One region of the Allobosea sp. GW822-FHT05A11 genome, then DNA from elsewhere that is predicted to be linked to it. Evidence: predicted binding sites of a transcription regulator. Region 1 holds the regulator's gene; the other holds the start of a gene.
What was found. Region 1 encodes HrcA, which represses chaperone genes, less so after heat shock. Its sites were predicted from a motif close to GTTAGCACTCNCNNNNNGNGAGTGCTAAC; they were not measured.
Positions count from the first base shown of each region.

Region 1 (8,788 bases):
AAGGGCCTGGTCGAAACCGAGAAGTAACCCGCGAATGGCTCAGGTCACCCTCACCAACGTCAAGAAGGTCTATGCCGGCGGCGTCGAGGCCGTGAAGGGCGTCTCGTTCGACATCCCCGACGGCGGCTTCTGCGTGCTCGTCGGCCCCTCCGGCTGCGGCAAGTCCACGCTGCTGCGCATGGTCGCCGGACTGGAGACGATCTCGTCGGGCGAGGTGTCGATCGGCAGCCGCGTCGTCAATGAGATCGAGCCGGCCGACCGCGACATCGCCATGGTGTTCCAGAACTATGCGCTCTACCCGCATATGAACATCTACGACAACATGGCCTATGGCCTGCGCAATCGCGGCACGCCGAAGGACGAGATCGACAAGCGGGTGCGGGAAGCCGCCCGCATCCTGGCGATCGAGCCCTTCCTGGAGCGCCGGCCGCGCCAGCTCTCCGGCGGCCAGCGCCAGCGCGTCGCGATGGGCCGCGCCATCGTGCGCAAGCCGCAGGTCTTCCTCTTCGACGAGCCGCTCTCCAACCTCGACGCCAAGCTGCGCGTGCAGATGCGCGTCGAGATCAAGAAGCTGCAGCGCGCGCTGGGCGTCACCGCGATCTACGTCACGCACGACCAGGTCGAGGCGATGACGCTCTCCGACAAGCTCGTGGTGATGAATGCCGGCCAGGTCGAGCAGATCGGCCTGCCGGCCGAGGTCTACCGCAAGCCGGCGAGCAAGTTCGTCGCGACCTTCATCGGCTCGCCGCCGATGAACATCCTGCCCGGCATGGTCGACGGCCCCGGCATCGTCGCGCTCGGCGACGCGATCATCGAGGTGCGCGATCTGCGCGAGGATCTCGCGGCGCAGGCCCCGGTCGAGGTGGGCTTACGCCCCGAGGATGTCGAGATCGCCTCCGAAGGCCAGGCCGGTTCGCTGCCCTTCGACGTCGAGTTCATCGAGGAGCTCGGTGCGACCCAGCTCTTCCACGGCAAGCTCGCCGGCCAGCCGTTCGTGATGCAGGCGGCGACGGGCGAGGTCGCGGCGCAGGAAGGCCGGCTCTGGATCACCGTCGATCCCGACAAGATCCACATCTTCGATCCGAAGACGGGCGTGCGGCTGGGGAAGGGCTGAGCCTGCAAGGGTGCCGTCATGCTCGGGCTTGACCCGAGCATCTTGGAAACCGGCTACTTCTCGTCATGAGATTCTCGGGTCTGCGCTTCGCTCTGCCCGAGAATGACGGCAAGCTTCAAGCCGCCAGATCGGCCACCAGCGCATCGAGCAGCAGCGCGCCATCAGGCGTTGCCGCGAGCCGCCCGCCTGCGCGTTCCATCAGCAGTTTCTGCTCGATCAGGCTGCCGACGCGCCTGGCGTTGAGCGCGCGCCCCGACAGCGCCTTGAACACCTGCGGATCGATGCCCTCGACGAGGCGCAAGCCCATCAGCAGATATTCGTCGCCCTGGGCTTCCTCGCTGAGCCGGTCGTTCTCGACCAGCGCATGGCCCTCTGCTTCGACGCGTTCCAGCCAGACTTCCGGCCGCTTCTCCGTGGAATGCGCCATGCGGCCCTTAGCCGTCACCAACCGGCCATGGGCGCCGGGGCCGATGCCGGCATATTCGCCATAGTGCCAGTAGACCAGATTGTGCCGGCATTCGGCGCCGGTTCGCGCGTGGTTCGAGATCTCGTAGACCGGCAGGCCGTGCCTGGCGGTGATCTCCTGCGTCGTCTCGTAGAGCGCCGCACCCGCATCGTGATCGGGGATGGCGAGCTTGCCGGCGCGGAACAGCCGCTCGAAGGCGGTGCCGGGCTCGATGGTGAGCTGGTAGAGCGAGAGATGCTCGGCCGCATGGCTGATCGCCAGCTCCAGCTCGGCGCGCCACAAGGCCGGCGTCTGCAAGGGTGAGCGGGCATAGATCAGGTCGAAGGAATAGCGCTCGAAATATTGCCGCGCGATCGCGACGGCTGCCAGCGCCTCCTCGGCCGAATGCATCCGGCCCAACGCCTTGAGATCGGTATCGTTCAGGGCCTGCACACCGAGCGAGACGCGGTTGACGCCCGCAGCCCGGAAATCGCGGAAGCGCCCGGCCTCGACGCTGGTCGGGTTGGCCTCCAGCGAGACCTCGCAATTGGGATCGACGGCCCAGTGCTCGCCGATCGCGTCGAGAATCGCGCCGACCGTGCGGCCTTCCATCAGCGAGGGCGTGCCGCCGCCGAAGAAGATCGAGGAGACCGTGCGGCCGGGCACCAGCGCCGCCCGGTGCGCGATCTCGCGCCGGAAGGCGGCGATATAGCGTTGCTGGTCCGGCGGCTGCAGCCGCACATGCGAGTTAAAGTCGCAATAGGGGCATTTGGCCAGGCAGAACGGCCAATGCACATAAACGGCGAAGCCCGCATCCGCGGTCGGATGCGAGGTGGAAGGCCGCTCAGTGAGGGCGGCCGGGGCGCTCACGCCGGCTTCCTCAGACAAGCGGCAGCGAGGACATGGAAGGCTCGCGCGCGATGCGACAGCCCGGGCGAGCCATCGGCCGGAATGCCGTGCTTCTCCTGCGCCGTCATCTCGCCGAAGGTCTTGTCATGCCCGTCGGGCAGGAAGATGGGATCGTAGCCGAAGCCGCCCAGGCCGCGCGCCTGCTCGGTCACCGTGCCGAAGACGCGGCCTTCGAACAGCTCCTGATGTCCGTCCGGCCAGGTGATGACCAGCGCCGAGACGAAATGCGCTTTGCGCGTCTCGGGCGTGGTGGCGCCGCGCTTCGCCAGTTCCATCTGCACCCGCCCGATCGCCGGGGCGAAATCCTTGCCCGGCCCGGCCCAGTTGGCCGAGAACAGGCCGGGCGCGCCGTCGAGCGCGTCGATGCAGATGCCGGAATCGTCGGAGAGCGCCGGCAAACCGCTGGCGTTCGCCGCGGCGACGGCCTTGATCGCCGCATTCTCCGAGAACATGTAGCCATCCTCGACCGGCTCGGGCAGGCCGAGCTCCCCGGCCGAGACGAGCTCGATGCCATAGGGCGCCAGCAACTCGCGCATTTCGCGCAACTTGCCCTGGTTATGGGTCGCGATCACGACCTTGCCGGTGAGGAGGCGATGCGGGCTCATGCTCAGGCCACCGCCGCCTTCTGCAGCGTGACGAGCTTGGCGACACCGCCCTTGGCGAGCTTGAGCAGCGCGAGCAGCTCTTCTTCCGAGAAGGGCGCGCCTTCGGCCGTGCCCTGAACCTCGACAATGCCCCCGGAGCCCGTGATGACGAAATTCGCGTCGGTCTGCGCGCCGGAATCCTCGACATAGTCGAGATCGATCACCGGGTTGCCGGCGACGATGCCGCAGGAGATCGCGGCGACATGGTCCTTGAGCGGGTTGGTGCCCTTGAGCAGGCCGCGCCCTTCCATCCATTTCAGCGCGTCATGCAGCGCGACCCAGGCGCCGGTGATCGAAGCCGTGCGCGTGCCGCCATCGGCCTGCAGCACGTCGCAATCGACGACGATCTGGCGCTCGCCGATCGCGGTCAGGTCGACAACGGCGCGCAAGGAACGGCCGATCAGGCGCTGGATTTCCTGCGTACGGCCCGAAGGCTTGCCGGAGGTGACCTCGCGGCGCGTCCGCTCATGCGTGGCGCGCGGCAGCATCGAATATTCGGCGGTGACCCAGCCCTTGCCGGTGCCGCGCAGCCACGGCGGCCCCTTTTCCTCGACGGTCGCGGCGCAGAGCACCTTGGTCTCGCCGAACGTCACCATGCAGGACCCCTCGGCATAGCGCACCACGCCGCGTTCGAGCGTGACCTTGCGCATCTCGTCGGCGGCGCGTTTGGAGGGTCGCATGAAACTGTCCTGTCTTGCGGGGAAGTGGCGGCTTGTAGGCGCTTGCGCCGCGCACGGCAAGGCGCGGGCGGGGCTTGCCCCTTGATCCGCGCCTCCGTCGTGACGACAATAGGACGAGACCGACATTTCGCCTGAAAAAGGTTCATGAGCGCCCATACGCCCCGCCCCGAGACGATCAGCGGCCTGGTCGAGACCGACCAGCGCTCGCGCGAGATCTTTCGCCAGATCGTCGACGGCTATCTGACGACGGGCGAGCCCGTCGGCTCGCGCAACATCGCCCGCCTGCTGCCGATGGCGCTCTCGCCAGCGACGGTGCGCAATGTCATGACCGATCTGGAGCTGGCTGGGTTGATCTATGCGCCGCACACCTCGGCCGGTCGCCTGCCAACCGAGCGGGGCCTGCGCTTCTTCGTCGACGCGATGATGGAGGTCGGCAATCTCACCGCCGACGAACGCTCGCGCATCGAGGCCCAGATCAGGGTCGCCGCCAGCAACCGCAATCTCGACCAGACCCTGACGGAGGCCTCTGCGCTGCTCTCCGGCCTGTCGCGCGGCGCCGGCGTCGTCGTCACCACCAAGGCCGATGTCCGGCTGAAGCATATCGAGTTCGTGCGGCTCGATCCGCTGCGCGCCCTCGTCGTGCTCGTCTCGGAGGACGGCACGGTCGAGAACCGCCTGCTGGCGCTCCCGCCCGGGCTGCCGGCCTCGGCGCTGAGCGAGGCCGCGAATTTCCTGAACGCCCGCATCCTCGGCAAGACGCTCGCCGAACTGCGCGGCGAGATCGGCGGGCAGCACGCCTTGATGGAGCGCGAGCTCGACGTGCTGACGGCCAGGCTCGTCGAAAGCGGCATCGCGACCCAGGCCGGCCCCGGCAGCGACCGCCATCTCATTGTGCGCGGCCAGGCCAACCTGCTCGACGATCTCCGGGCGCAGGAGGATCTCGAGCGCATCCGCATGCTGTTCGGCGATCTGGAGACGCAGACCGATGTCATCGATCTCCTGACCCGCGCCGAGCAGGGGGACGGCGTGCGCATCTTCATCGGCTCGGAGAACAAGCTGTTCTCGATGTCGGGTTCGTCGATGGTCGCCGCGCCCTTCCGCGACGCCGAGCAGCGCATCGTCGGCGTGGTCGGCATTATCGGGCCGACGCGCCTGAACTACGCCCGCATCGTTCCGATGGTCGATTATACCGCCAAGGTCGTCGGGCGGCTGCTCGACGGCAGCCGCTAAGCCAGCCTCAAGTCCCTGAGTTGGCTTTGCGGGCGGAAGCGGTTATCGAGCGGGCAAAGCAACAGTTTCCGCAATTCAGGTGCGAGACCCATGTCCGAGCAGCTTCCCGACCGTCTCTCCGTCAACCCGGACAGCCCCTTCTATAACGAAGAGGTGCTGGCGCGCGATATCGGCATCCGCTTCAAGGGCGTCGAGAAGACCAATGTCGAGGAATATTGCGTCTCCGAGGGCTGGGTGAAGGTCTCTGCCGGCAATGCCAAGGACCGCTTCGGCCGGCCGATGACGATCACGCTCAAGGGCCCTGTCGAGCCCTACATCCGCGGCAGCGCCGAAGGCTGAGCCTCAGGCGAGGCTCTTGTAGAAAAACGTCGAGCCGCAATCGGCGCCATCCGGCATCAGCGCATAGCGCGGGATGGTGCCGGCCTCGATCCAGCCGAGTCGATTGTAGAGCCGGCGCGCGGCGCCGTGCTCGTCGGTGTCGAGCACCAGCAGGTCGCGACCCTTCTCCCGCGCGATCGCCTCGGCGCGCTGCATCAGCGCCTCGCCGATGCCCTGCCGCCGCGCGCGCGAATGCACCAGCACCTTGGCGATCTCGGCCCGGTGCGGCTGGTTCGATTTGCCGATCAGGTGAAGCTGTGCCGTGCCGACGATGCCGTCCTCGTTTCGGGCAATCAGCAGGATGACTTGTCCGCCCGCGACGCCCGCCGCGACATCGCGCCAGAAGCGTTCGTAGTCGGCGGCGGTGTTCCAGCTCATGAAGCCGACCGAAGCACCGTTGGCGACGCTGTCGTGCAGGATCTTGGCCAGCGCCGGGGTGGCGGCCAGGGCCGCCTCTCCATCGAGTGTCTCGATGGCAACGGTGAAAGCGCACGCGTTCATGCGATATGTCCCGGAAAGGCGCCGCTTCCCGCGACGAGGATGACGGCGTAGCGGACGGGCGCGGTGCCCGGATTGCGGTAGATGATCGCGCCGCGCAGGTGCATCTGCAGGCAGTCGCCCTCGGCCAGTTCGTGGCGGATGCCTTCAACGGTGAGGTCGAGTTGTCCGCGCAGCACCCAGATCTGCTGGTCGAGCGCCGCCGCACCGGTCGCGTTGTCGAGCCGCACTTCCGCTCCGCCGGGCAATTCGACCTCGACGATCTCGAAGCCCGACCCTGTCCCGCGTGGCGAGACGTTGCGGCGCAGATAGCCGCTCGCTGGATCGCGCCAGACCGGTTGCGCGTCGCGGCGCGCCAGCGGCCCGCTTCCTGCATCCTCTTCCAGCAGCGCCGAGAGCGAGAGGCCGAGTCCCGAGCCGAGCCGGACCAGCAGTGCCGCCGTCGGACTCGATTCGCCGCGCTCGACGCGGGAGATCATGGCGCGGCTGACGCCGCTGCGCTCGGCCAGCGCATCGAGCGTCAGGCCATGGCGCTGGCGGGCCGCCTTGAGGCGCTGCCCGAGCAGCCGGTCGATCTCGGTGTTGTGGTCGATCTCCATCAACTGAGAATAATTCTTAGATATTGGAATTGCAAGTGCGGCCATAGAAGGAGCCTTTTGCGGCCAGCCGCTTGGCGCCACGCAGCATCACTGCTATGGCGCGCGCATGAGCACCCGTTCCATCGACAATATCCGCAACTTCTCGATCGTGGCCCATATCGACCACGGCAAGTCGACGCTGGCCGACCGTCTGATCCAGCAGACCGGCACCGTCGCGGCCCGCGACATGAGCGACCAGATCCTCGACTCGATGGATATCGAGAAGGAGCGCGGCATCACCATCAAGGCGCAGACGGTGCGGCTGGATTACCGGGCCAAGGACGGCAAGGACTATGTCCTGAACCTGATGGACACCCCCGGCCATGTCGACTTCGCCTATGAGGTCTCGCGCTCGCTCGCGGCCTGCGAGGGGTCGCTGCTGGTGGTCGACGCCTCGCAGGGCGTCGAGGCACAGACGCTTGCCAACGTCTACCAGGCGCTCGACGCCAACCACGAGATCGTCACCGTCCTCAACAAGATCGACCTGCCGGCCGCCGAACCGGAGCGCATCAAGCAGCAGATCGAGGACGTGATCGGGCTCGATGCGTCCGAGGCCGTGCCGATCTCGGCCAAGACCGGCCTCAATATCGAGGGCGTGCTGGAGGCGATCGTCGAGAAGCTGCCGGCGCCGAAGGGCGATCCCGATGCGCCGCTCAAGTGCCTTCTGGTCGACTCATGGTACGACGCCTATCTCGGCGTCGTCGTGCTCGTGCGCGTCATCGATGGCGTGCTCAAGAAGGGCATGACGATCCGGATGATGCGGGCCAACGCCTCCTATGGCGTCGATCGCGTCGGCGTGTTCAAGCCCAAGATGACCGAGGTCAAGCAGCTCGGCCCCGGCGAGGTCGGCTTCTTCACCGCCTCGATCAAGGAAGTCGCGGATACCGCCGTCGGCGACACCATCACCGACGAGAAGAAGCCGATCGCCGAACCGCTGCCGGGCTTCAAGCCGGTGCAGCCGGTGGTGTTCTGCGGCATCTTCCCGGTCGACGCCGCCGATTTCGAGGTGCTGCGCGCCGCGATGAGCCGGCTGCGGCTGAACGACGCCTCGTTCTCCTACGAGATGGAGACTTCGGCCGCGCTCGGCTTCGGCTTCCGCTGCGGCTTCCTCGGGCTGCTGCATCTGGAGATCATCCAGGAGCGGCTGGAGCGCGAGTTCAATCTCAACCTGATCTCGACCGCGCCGTCGGTGGTCTACCACCTCAAGCTGCGCGACGGCTCGACGCTCGAACTGCACAACCCGGCCGACATGCCGGACGTGATGAAGATCGAATTCATCGAGGAGCCCTGGATCAAGGCGACGATCTTCACGCCCGACGAGTATCTCGGTTCCGTGCTGAAACTCTGCCAGGACCGCCGCGGCATCCAGACCGACCTGTCCTATGTCGGCTCGCGCGCCAAGGTCGTCTACGACCTGCCGCTCAACGAGGTCGTGTTCGATTTCTACGACCGGCTCAAGTCGATTTCGAAGGGCTACGCCTCCTTCGACTATGCGATCACCGATTATCGCGAGGGAGACCTCGTGCGCATGTCGATCCTGGTCAATGCCGAGCCGGTCGACGCGCTCTCGATGCTGGTCCATCGCTCGCGCGCCGATGCCCGTGGCCGTGCCATGTGCGAGAAGCTCAAGGACCTGATCCCGCCGCACATGTTCCAGATCCCGGTCCAGGCGGCGATCGGCGGCAAGATCATTGCCCGCGAGACCATCCGCGCCCTGCGCAAGGACGTGACCGCCAAGTGCTATGGCGGCGACGCCACCCGAAAGCGCAAGCTTCTGGAGAAGCAGAAGGAAGGCAAGAAGAAGATGCGGCAGTTCGGCAAGGTCGAAATCCCGCAGGAAGCCTTCATCGCCGCCCTCAAGATGGACGATTGAGCGGCGCGCCAGCGCCGCTTCATACTGTTGCTTAAAGCGCCTCGGCGCCGAGCTTCGCCTGCCAATGGGCGAGGCGCTCCTTCAGCACGCGATCCAGCACATAGGCGATGTCCTCGTCTTCCAGCCTTTCGAGCGCCTCGAAGCGGAAGGCGTGGGCGCCATGCGCATTCCAGGCGGTCTGCAGGCTGCGCTGGCGGTGGCTGCCATGACGCAGCGTGAAGCGCAGCCGGTTCTCGATGGTTGAAAGATCGGGCGCGCGGCCGACCCAGGTCAGCCCGGCCGCCTCGCAATGGAAGGCGAAGATGCCCGCCACCGTCTTCCGTCCCTTGTAGGCGGCCGTGGCCGCCTTCCTGTTCGCGATCTGCATCGGTGCAACCCA
Region 1 covers NZ_JBXAMI010000006.1:349,861-358,648, reverse strand. Annotated here, with positions in the region: gene ugpE (sn-glycerol-3-phosphate ABC transporter permease UgpE) at 1-27, shown strand, start outside; gene AC1RLU_RS21430 (sn-glycerol-3-phosphate import ATP-binding protein UgpC) at 35-1,114, shown strand; gene hemW (radical SAM family heme chaperone HemW) at 1,230-2,429, opposite strand; gene rdgB (RdgB/HAM1 family non-canonical purine NTP pyrophosphatase) at 2,426-3,073, opposite strand; gene rph (ribonuclease PH) at 3,076-3,792, opposite strand; gene hrcA (heat-inducible transcriptional repressor HrcA) at 3,937-5,022, shown strand; gene AC1RLU_RS21405 (DUF3297 family protein) at 5,113-5,361, shown strand; gene AC1RLU_RS21400 (GNAT family N-acetyltransferase) at 5,365-5,901, opposite strand; gene AC1RLU_RS21395 (helix-turn-helix domain-containing protein) at 5,898-6,497, opposite strand; gene lepA (translation elongation factor 4) at 6,604-8,409, shown strand; gene AC1RLU_RS21385 (GIY-YIG nuclease family protein) at 8,441-8,776, opposite strand.

Region 2 (8,788 bases), on a different contig from region 1:
GCTCGGCGCCCGCGCGCTCTATCTCTACCAGGGCGGCCGCGACACGCTCTATCGCATCCATGGCACCTCCGAGCCGTGGTCGATCGGCAAGTCCGTTTCCTCGGGCTGCATCCGCCTGTTCAACCAGGATATCATCGACCTCTATGGCCGCGTCCCGACCGGCACGACCGTCGTTGTGCTCAACCGCGGCACGCTGCAGGCACCGTCCGAGATAGACGAGGCGCCGCCGCCGGACGACGATTTCGGCAGCATCTGAGGCCGAACAGCCTGCCTGATGCCGCACCGGACTCCCGAAAAGTGCAATTCGCTTCTCGGTCCGATGCGGTCACGGCGCCGCCTTGATACCGTCACAGGCCGATCCCACCTCTTGAGCGCGGCGCAACCGCACCGCGCAACGAGAGGAGATGACGATGACGCCGCAGGAACGCGACGTGATCGCCGGGATTTTCGACCGCCTGAAGCAGGCGGCCAATCAGCCCCGCGACCCCGAGGCTGAGAATTTCATCGCAGAACGCCTGCGCGAGCAGCCTTATGCGCCCTATGCCATGGCCCAGGCGGTCTATGTGCAGGAGCAGGCGCTGGCCAACCTGAACCAGCAGGTCGAGAGCCTGCGGGCGCAATTGCGCGAAGCGCAGACGCGCGCCAGCGAGGCGGCCCAGCCGCAGGCCGGCGGCTTCCTGTCCGGCATCTTCGGCGGTGGGTCGGTGCCGCGCACCGGCTCGGTCCCACCCGTGCCGCAGCGCGCCGACGCAGCCGCACCCTCCGCCGCCTGGAACACGCAGCCTCAGGCGCAAGGAGCCCCCGGCCAGGCCATGCCGATGCAGCAGGCAGCGCAGCCCGGCCCGTGGAGCAACCAGCCGCAGCAGCAAGCTGGCGGCGGCGGCTTCATGGCGAGCGCGCTGACCACCGCGGCCGGTGTCGCCGGCGGCATGATGCTCGGCAATGTGCTGACCAATGCCTTCGGTGGCGGCAGCAAGCCCGCGGCCCAGACTGCGAGCGACACCGCCAGCTCCGGCAGCAACGCCGCGGCGACGCCGCAACCGTCTGCCGACCAGGCAGCCGCAGCCCAGCCTGCCACCGACCAGACCGCGCAGGATGGCGGCTACGGCCAGGGCTATGACGGCGAGGCCAGTTACCAGAACGCCGGCCATGACGACGCCGATCCCGGCTTCGACGATGGCGGCGGGGATGACGACAGCTGGGTTTGAGAGCGCCTTTCCCGTCCTGTCACCAGGATAGAATGCAAACGGCGGCCCGCGATGCGAGGCCGCCGTTTTTGTCGATCGGTGTCAGATGAGGCTGTGCCTCAGATCACCAGCACCTTGGCGCCGACGCGGACACGCTCGTAGAGATCGGTGACGTCGTCATTGGTCATGCGGATGCAGCCTGACGAGACCGCCTGCCCGATCGTGTTCGGCTCGTTGGTGCCGTGGATGCGGTAGAGCGTCGAGCCGAGATACATGGCGCGCGCGCCCATCGGGTTGTCGGGGCCGCCGGCCATGAAGCGCGGCAGGTCTGGTCGGCGCTTCAGCATCTCGGACGGAGGCGTCCAGCTCGGCCATTCCGCCTTGCGGGTGATCGTCTTCATGCCGGCCCAGGAAAAGCCCGGCCGACCGACCCCGATGCCGTAGCGCATGGCCCGGCCGCCCGGCTGCACCAGGAAGAGGAAGCGCTGCGGCGTATCGATGATGATCGTGCCCGGCTTGTGCGGCCCGTCATAGGCGACTTCCTGCTTGCGGAAGCGCGGGTCGACGATCTGCTGGATGCCCTGCTGCGGCTCGACCGGCTCGCCGAGTGCCGCCATGCGGCGCGAGGTCCGCGGCTGGCGCGCCGCCTCGAACGGGTCCGGCTCGTAGCCGCCTTGCGGCTGCATGCGCTGGCCATAGGCATAGCCGCCGGGGCGGTTATAGACCGCGCCACCGCGACCATAAGGCGTCGGATCGCGCCCGGTCATCAGCATCTCGATGAAGCCGCCGCCATAATTGCCGTGTCCGCGGCTCGCGGCCATCGGGTCGCCCGGTGCGGCATAGCCGTAGTTCTGGCGAGTGCCCTGCGCGGCAACCGGAGCGGCAACGGCCATGGCCCCGACAACGGCTAGGAGCGGGAGAAGGATCTTTCGACGCATGACGCAAGCACTCTCGACATCAACTGCCGGAAGCCTGCGGCTTGCCTTCAAAGGAATGGTGAATCGTTGACTCTCAAGCGTAGAAACCGGGCCGAAACCGCTGAATTCGCGGAATTAACCTTAGCAGGCGGTCAAGCGACAGGGTGAAGGAAACCTTGCCGCCTCACCGGCGCGCGGAGCGCCGGGCGAGCCAGCGCAGCTTCAGGCCCGTGCGCCAGCGGCCGACATCGCAGGCCAGGATCACCGCCGCATAGACCAGCCCGCCGAGCGCGACCTGGAGCGGCAGTTCGAGCGGCGCCGGCAGCGTGCCGCGCAGCGGCCAGACCGCGAGCCCCATCGCGGCGCCGGCGGCGAGGACGCATGCGATCTCGCGCCAAGGCGGCGATGCCGGAAGCGCGCGCAGCGCCACCACCGCGGTGACCAGCAGCGCCGTCAAATAGGCGGCGCTCTGCGCGATCGAGACCGTCGTCGGCGCAAGCGCGCCCGGCAGGGCGAAGATGATGGCGAGGTCGACGGCCAGCCCCGTCAGGGCAGCCAGCGCGGCAATAAGCGTACGCTTCGCCAGCAGGAAGACGGGCGCGAGCGCCGCCTGGAACAGTGCGATCGCAGCGAAGCCGGGCAGCAACAGCGCCATATGATCCGCGAAATGGCCGCGGAAGCCCTGGGGAACGAAGAGCCGCTCGAAGGCCGGCAGGATCAGCCAGAAGCCAAGCGCGACCGGCAGCACGCAGGCCATCACCACGACCATGTTGCGGGCGATGCGCTTCTGCGCGGCGATGCGCCCACGCGTCTCGTCGAGGCGGATGATCTCGCGCAGCAGCACGATCTCGAGCATCGAGGCCAGCACGGGGAAAAGCCGCAGGCCGATATCGGAGGCCAGCGAGAAATAGCCGGCCTCGGCGAAGCCGTGGCGATCGGCCAGGATGGCGCGGTTGATGAGCGGGATCGCGGCATAGACCGCATTGCCAGCGACGAGCGGCAGGGCATAGCGCGCGAAATTGCGCATCAAATCCGTCCGCGGTGCGCCCGGTGCCGGCTTCGCATCGGCCAGGCGGCCGCGGTTGGCGAGAACGGCAGCGCCCGCGCTGAGGACGCCGCCGAGCAGGACGACGGTCGGATCGCGGGTCCACCAGGCACCGCCGACCATCAGCAGCAGGGCCGCCACGCTTCTGACCAGGACGAGCCGGGCATAGGCTGCATCAAGGAAGCGGGCGCGGGCGATGGCGGCGTGATAATCGAACCAGCCGGCAGCGATACCGCCGGCAACCGCAGCCATCAGCAGCGCGGACGGCAATCCGGTATCGACCCCGGCGAGCATCGCCGCCGCCAGAAGGGCCGAGAGGGACAGAGCGACACCGGCGAAGAGCAGATCGAGCGTCGCGCGGATGCCGGGGTCGCTTTCGCGGCTCTGCAGGGAGTAGAAGCGGACGACCGAGAGCTTCAGCCAGTCGAGCAGCGCCGTGTTGACGAGCACGACGGTGGCGGCGCCGATGGCGTAGAGCCCGAAGGCCTCCGGGCCGAGGAACAAGGCGACGAGCAGCCCGAGGACGAAATTCAGCCCGGCATTGACGATGAAGGGCAAAAGAACGGTCATCGTGCTTTCGCCGCCTCGTCCCGATCTCTGCGTTGCCACGGTTGAAGCGCGCGACTCAAACCAGCCGCACCGCCCTTCGGATCGGGGGTAGCCGGACGGGGCGATATTTCCAAGGGGAAGCTGCGAAGGCGCTCCCGCCCGCCCTGCTGCCACGGCATTGCCCAACGCCGTTCCCACACCTGTACGGCGGGAGGATTTGACCCTAAGGCAGGCGTCATGACCCCGCCCATCCGGCTTGCCCATGACGACGATTCCGGTCCGCTCTCCGCCCTGATCGCGGCGAGCTTCGCGGAATATCCGGGCTGCGTTTTCGTCGAGGCGGAGCTTCCGGAGCTGCGTCGGCCCGCGACCGCTTTCGCGGCCAAAGGCGGCATGCTCTGGATCGTGGATGGACCGGACGGACGCATTGCCGGCTCCCTCGGCATCGTGCCGGTCCCCGAGCAGAACGCCGCCGAGCTTGCCAAGGTCTATGTCGACCCCGCGTTCCGGGGCGCCGGGCTGGCACAGGCCCTCTTCGCCAGGGCGATGGACTTCGCCGAACAGGGCGGCTTCGCCGAGATGACGCTCTGGTCGGACACGCGCTTCACCCGCGGTCATCGCTTCTACGAGAAGCTCGGCTTCATGCGCTGGCCGGGCGAGCGCTATCTCGGCGATGCCTCGGAAAGCTGGGAGTATCATTTCCGCAAGCGGCTGCGCCCCGGCCCATGACCTTGTCCATCGCTTTCCGGGCCGCGCTCGGCATCGCCCTGCTGACTGCCATGGATGCGGTCATCAAGGGCCAGATGCAGCAGCATTCCTTCATCGTGGCGCTGTTCATGCGCTTCCTGATGGGCGGGCTCTGTGCCCTTGCGGTGCTGGCGATCGCGCGCCCCGCACGCCCGACCCGCGCCAGCCTCATCGGCAATATCGTGCGCGTACCGATCGTCGTGCTGACGGCAGGCAGCTTCTTCTACTCGGTCTCGGTGCTGCCCTTGGCGGAAGCGCTGACGCTGTCTTTCCTCGCGCCGGTCTTCGTCGCGCTGCTCGGGGGATTGATCCTCAAGGAGAAGATCGACAGGCGCATCCTGCAGGCACTCGGCTTCGGGCTTGCCGGCATGCTGGTCATGGTCTGGCCGCGCCTGCAGGGCCATGTCAGCGGGGCCAGCCTCGGCGTCGCTGCCGCGCTGTTCTCGGCCGTCAGCTACGCCTTCAATCTGATCCTGCTCAGGCGCATCGCCGTGCGCGAGCACCCGACCGTCATCGTCGCCTTTCAGAATTGCGGGCCGGCGCTGTGCCTCGCCATTCCGGCCTGGTACGCCTTCGTGCCGATGAGCTTCGGTGACCTCGCCGCCTATCTCTTCGCGGGAGCGCTCGGCGTCGCCGGCCATCTCACGCTGACCTCGGCCTATGCCCACGCGGCCGCCTCGCGCCTGGCGCCGATCGAATACACGGCGCTGGTCTGGGCGAGCCTGCTCGGCTTCTTCGTGTTCGGCGAGGTGCCGCTCTACACGACCTATGCCGGCGCGCTGCTGATCGTCGCCGGGGCCGTCGCCGTCAGCCGGCGCTAGGGCTTAGTCTGCAAGATCAGGCAGGTCTCGGTGCCGTGCGCGAGCAGCTTTCCCCGCGCGTCGACGAGCCTGCCCTCCGTCGTCACCACCGTATTGCCGCGGTGTATCAGCCTGCCTTCGCAGCGCACCTTGCCGCTGTCCGGCATGACCGGGCGGACATAGTTCAACTTCATCTCCAGCGTGGTGTAGCCCTCGCCCGGCTTCAGCGTCGCGTGGGCGGCGCAGGCCATGGCGGAATCGAGGATCGTCGCGGTCCAGCCTCCATGGATCGTGCCCAGCGGATTGAAGAAGCGCGCCGAAGGCTGGCCGGAGAAAACCACCCTGCCCTCATCGGCCTCGACCAGCTCGAAATCCATGGCGTCGGCGAAGGGCGGCGCCGGATTGGTGCCGGCGATGATCCCGCGCAGAAAGCTCAAGCCATCGCCCGCGACCAGTTCCTCGCGAGACACCACCCCAACAGCGCGCATCGTATCGATCTCCATTCGTGTATCTGCACGATAAAGATGCGATCGAGCGCCGGTCAACCGCCAATCGCGGCTTCAGCGCTCGCCGCGCGCAGCCCGGCGCAGCGCCCTGAGACCGTCGCGGGTTTCGCGCCAGCGCTCCTCGCCGAAACCGCCCTCGATCTTGTCCTGCGCCGCGCGCCAGTACGGAATGGCGGCCTCGATCGCGGCCCTGCCCTTTTCGGTCACGGCGTAGACCGAGGCCCGCCCCCGGCACTCGACCGGCTCGACCATGCCCTCAGTCGCCAGAAGCTGGAGGTTGCGCGTCAGCGAGGTCCGCTCCAGCGCGAAGCGTTCCGCCAGCTCCGTGACCGATTTCCATTGCCCCGTGCTGAGCGCCGAGAGCAGCACGAACTGGGTGATCTTGAGGCCGCTCGGACGCATCGCCTCGTCATAGGCCCGCGTCACGGCGCGTGCGGTCATGCGCACATGCAGTGCGACGCAGGAGCGGGCGATGGCGTCGAGGCGCGGGTCGGGCGAGGGCGTCGTCATTCCGCCATGTTAGCGTGTTCAAGCGCTGCTGCCAGCAGGCCTGCTGCGACCTGCGACATCGCATCCGCCGGCGTTCACTTTATCGCAGGGCGCTTCCTTGACTCTCCGGACGCCCGCGCCTATCTCCCCGCCATCTGTTAGCACTCCCATCAGGTGACTGCTAACAGCCTCCCCCGGGAGCCCTTCAGCGGCACCCGAAACGAATAAGACCGAGAGGAAGACAGAACCATGAAGTTCCGTCCTTTGCATGACCGCGTCGTGGTCCGTCGCCTGGATGGCGAAGAGAAGACCAAGGGTGGCATCATCATTCCCGAGACCGCCAAGGAAAAGCCCCAGGAGGGCGAGGTCATCGCCGTCGGTTCCGGCGCGCGTGACGAGGCCGGCAAGCTCGTTGCCCTCGACGTCAAGAAGGGCGACCGCGTCCTGTTCGGCAAGTGGTCGGGCACCGAGGTCAAGATCGATGGTCAGGACCTCCTGATCATGAAGGAATCCGACATCATGGGCGTCGTCGGCTGATAGCCGCCTGACCGCTCTCTTCCGTTTCCAGTTCAAGGAGTAGCTCTCATGGCTGCTAAAGACGTCAAGTTCGGCACCGATGCCCGCGACAAGATGCTGCGCGGCGTGGATATCCTCGCCAACGCCGTGAAGGTCACGCTGGGTCCGAAGGGCCGCAACGTCGTGATCGAGAAGTCGTTCGGCGCCCCGCGCATCACCAAGGACGGCGTCACCGTCGCCAAGGAAATCGAGCTTTCCGACAAGTTCGAGAACATGGGCGCCCAGATGGTCCGCGAAGTCGCTTCGCGCCAGAACGACCATGCCGGCGACGGCACCACCACCGCCACCGTTCTCGCCCAGGCGATCGTCCGTGAAGGCGCCAAGTCGGTTGCGGCCGGCATGAACCCGATGGACCTGAAGCGCGGCATCGACCTGGCCGTCGAGGCCATCGTCGCCGACCTCAAGAAGAACTCCAAGAAGGTCACGTCGAACGCGGAAGTCGCGCAGGTCGGCACGATCTCGGCCAACGGCGACGAGTCGGTCGGCAAGATGATCTCGACCGCCATGCAGAAGGTCGGCAACGAGGGTGTCATCACCGTCGAGGAAGCCAAGACCGCCGAGACCGAACTCGACGTCGTCGAGGGCATGCAGTTCGACCGCGGCTATCTCTCGCCGTACTTCATCACCAACTCGGAGAAGATGGTCGCCGAGCTGGAAGACCCCTACATCCTGATCTTCGAGAAGAAGCTGTCCTCGCTCCAGGCGATGCTGCCGATCCTCGAGGCCGTCGTGCAGACCGGCAAGCCGCTGCTCATCATCGCCGAGGACGTCGAGGGCGAGGCCCTGGCCACGCTCGTCGTCAACAAGCTCCGTGGCGGCCTGAAGGTCGCGGCCGTCAAGGCTCCGGGCTTCGGTGATCGCCGCAAGGCCATGCTCGAGGACATCTCGATCCTGACCGCCGGCCAGATGATCTCGGAAGACCTCGGCATCAAGCTCGAGACCGTGACGCTCAACATGCTCGGCCGCGCCAAGAAGGTGCGCATCGAGAAGGAGAACACCACGATCATCGACGGCGCCGGCAAGAAGAAGGACATCGAGGCTCGCGTCGGCCAGATCAAGGCCCAGATCGAGGAGACCTCCTCGGACTACGACCGTGAGAAGCTCCAGGAGCGTCTGGCCAAGCTCGCCGGCGGCGTCGCGGTCATCCGCGTCGGCGGCGCGACCGAGGTCGAGGTCAAGGAGAAGAAGGACCGCGTCGACGACGCCCTGAACGCGACCCGCGCTGCGGTCGAAGAAGGTATCCTTCCCGGCGGTGGCGTCGCGCTCCTGCGCGCCCTGTCCTCGGTCAAGGGCATCAAGACCCAGAACGACGACCAGAAGACCGGTGTCGAGATCGTCCGCAAGGCGATCGCCGCTCCGGCCCGCCAGATCGTCGACAACGCCGGCGATGACGGCGCGGTCGTGATCGGCAAGCTGCTCGAGGCCAAGGACTACTCCTACGGCTACAATGCCCAGACCGGCGAGTACGGCGATCTGGTCAAGGCCGGCATCATCGACCCGACCAAGGTCGTGCGTACGGCGATCCAGGACGCGGCTTCGATCGCTGGCCTGCTGATCACCACCGAGGCGATGGTTGCCGAGCAGCCGAAGAAGGACGCCCCGATGCCCCCGATGGGCGGCGGCGGCATGGGCGGCATGGACTTCTGATCCATCCACCTACCGAGACTACGGAAGGCCCGGCGCAAGCCGGGCCTTTTTCATTTCACGACACTGTCATCCGCCGGCCATCCGGCTGTCGTCGCGGGCGCGCATCGAGGCGCCTTCAACTTCACCGCGACAGAGATGATCATGCCCACACGCCGCCTCGTCCTCGCCGGCCTCGCCGCCAGCAGCGTCGCTCCCGCCTTCGCTCAAGGCTCGGACTGGCGCCAGAGCATCAAGGAGGTGCGCTTCGGCGTCTCATCCGCCGAGAACGAGGCCGGCGCCATCGCCCGCACCCAGCCGATGGTGGATTACCTGTCGCAGCGCCTCG
Region 2 covers NZ_JBXAMI010000003.1:132,492-141,279, forward strand. Annotated here, with positions in the region: gene AC1RLU_RS10185 (L,D-transpeptidase) at 1-256, shown strand, start outside; gene AC1RLU_RS10190 (DUF2076 domain-containing protein) at 411-1,208, shown strand; gene AC1RLU_RS10195 (L,D-transpeptidase) at 1,307-2,080, opposite strand; gene AC1RLU_RS10200 (lipopolysaccharide biosynthesis protein) at 2,289-3,719, opposite strand; gene AC1RLU_RS10205 (GNAT family N-acetyltransferase) at 3,936-4,427, shown strand; gene AC1RLU_RS10210 (DMT family transporter) at 4,424-5,266, shown strand; gene AC1RLU_RS10215 (PaaI family thioesterase) at 5,263-5,733, opposite strand; gene AC1RLU_RS10220 (MarR family winged helix-turn-helix transcriptional regulator) at 5,806-6,261, opposite strand; gene groES (co-chaperone GroES) at 6,490-6,777, shown strand; gene groL (chaperonin GroEL) at 6,826-8,463, shown strand; gene phnD (phosphate/phosphite/phosphonate ABC transporter substrate-binding protein) at 8,605-8,788, shown strand, end outside.
Region 2: the regulator HrcA is predicted to act here: its motif matches at 6,398-6,426, upstream of groES (co-chaperone GroES).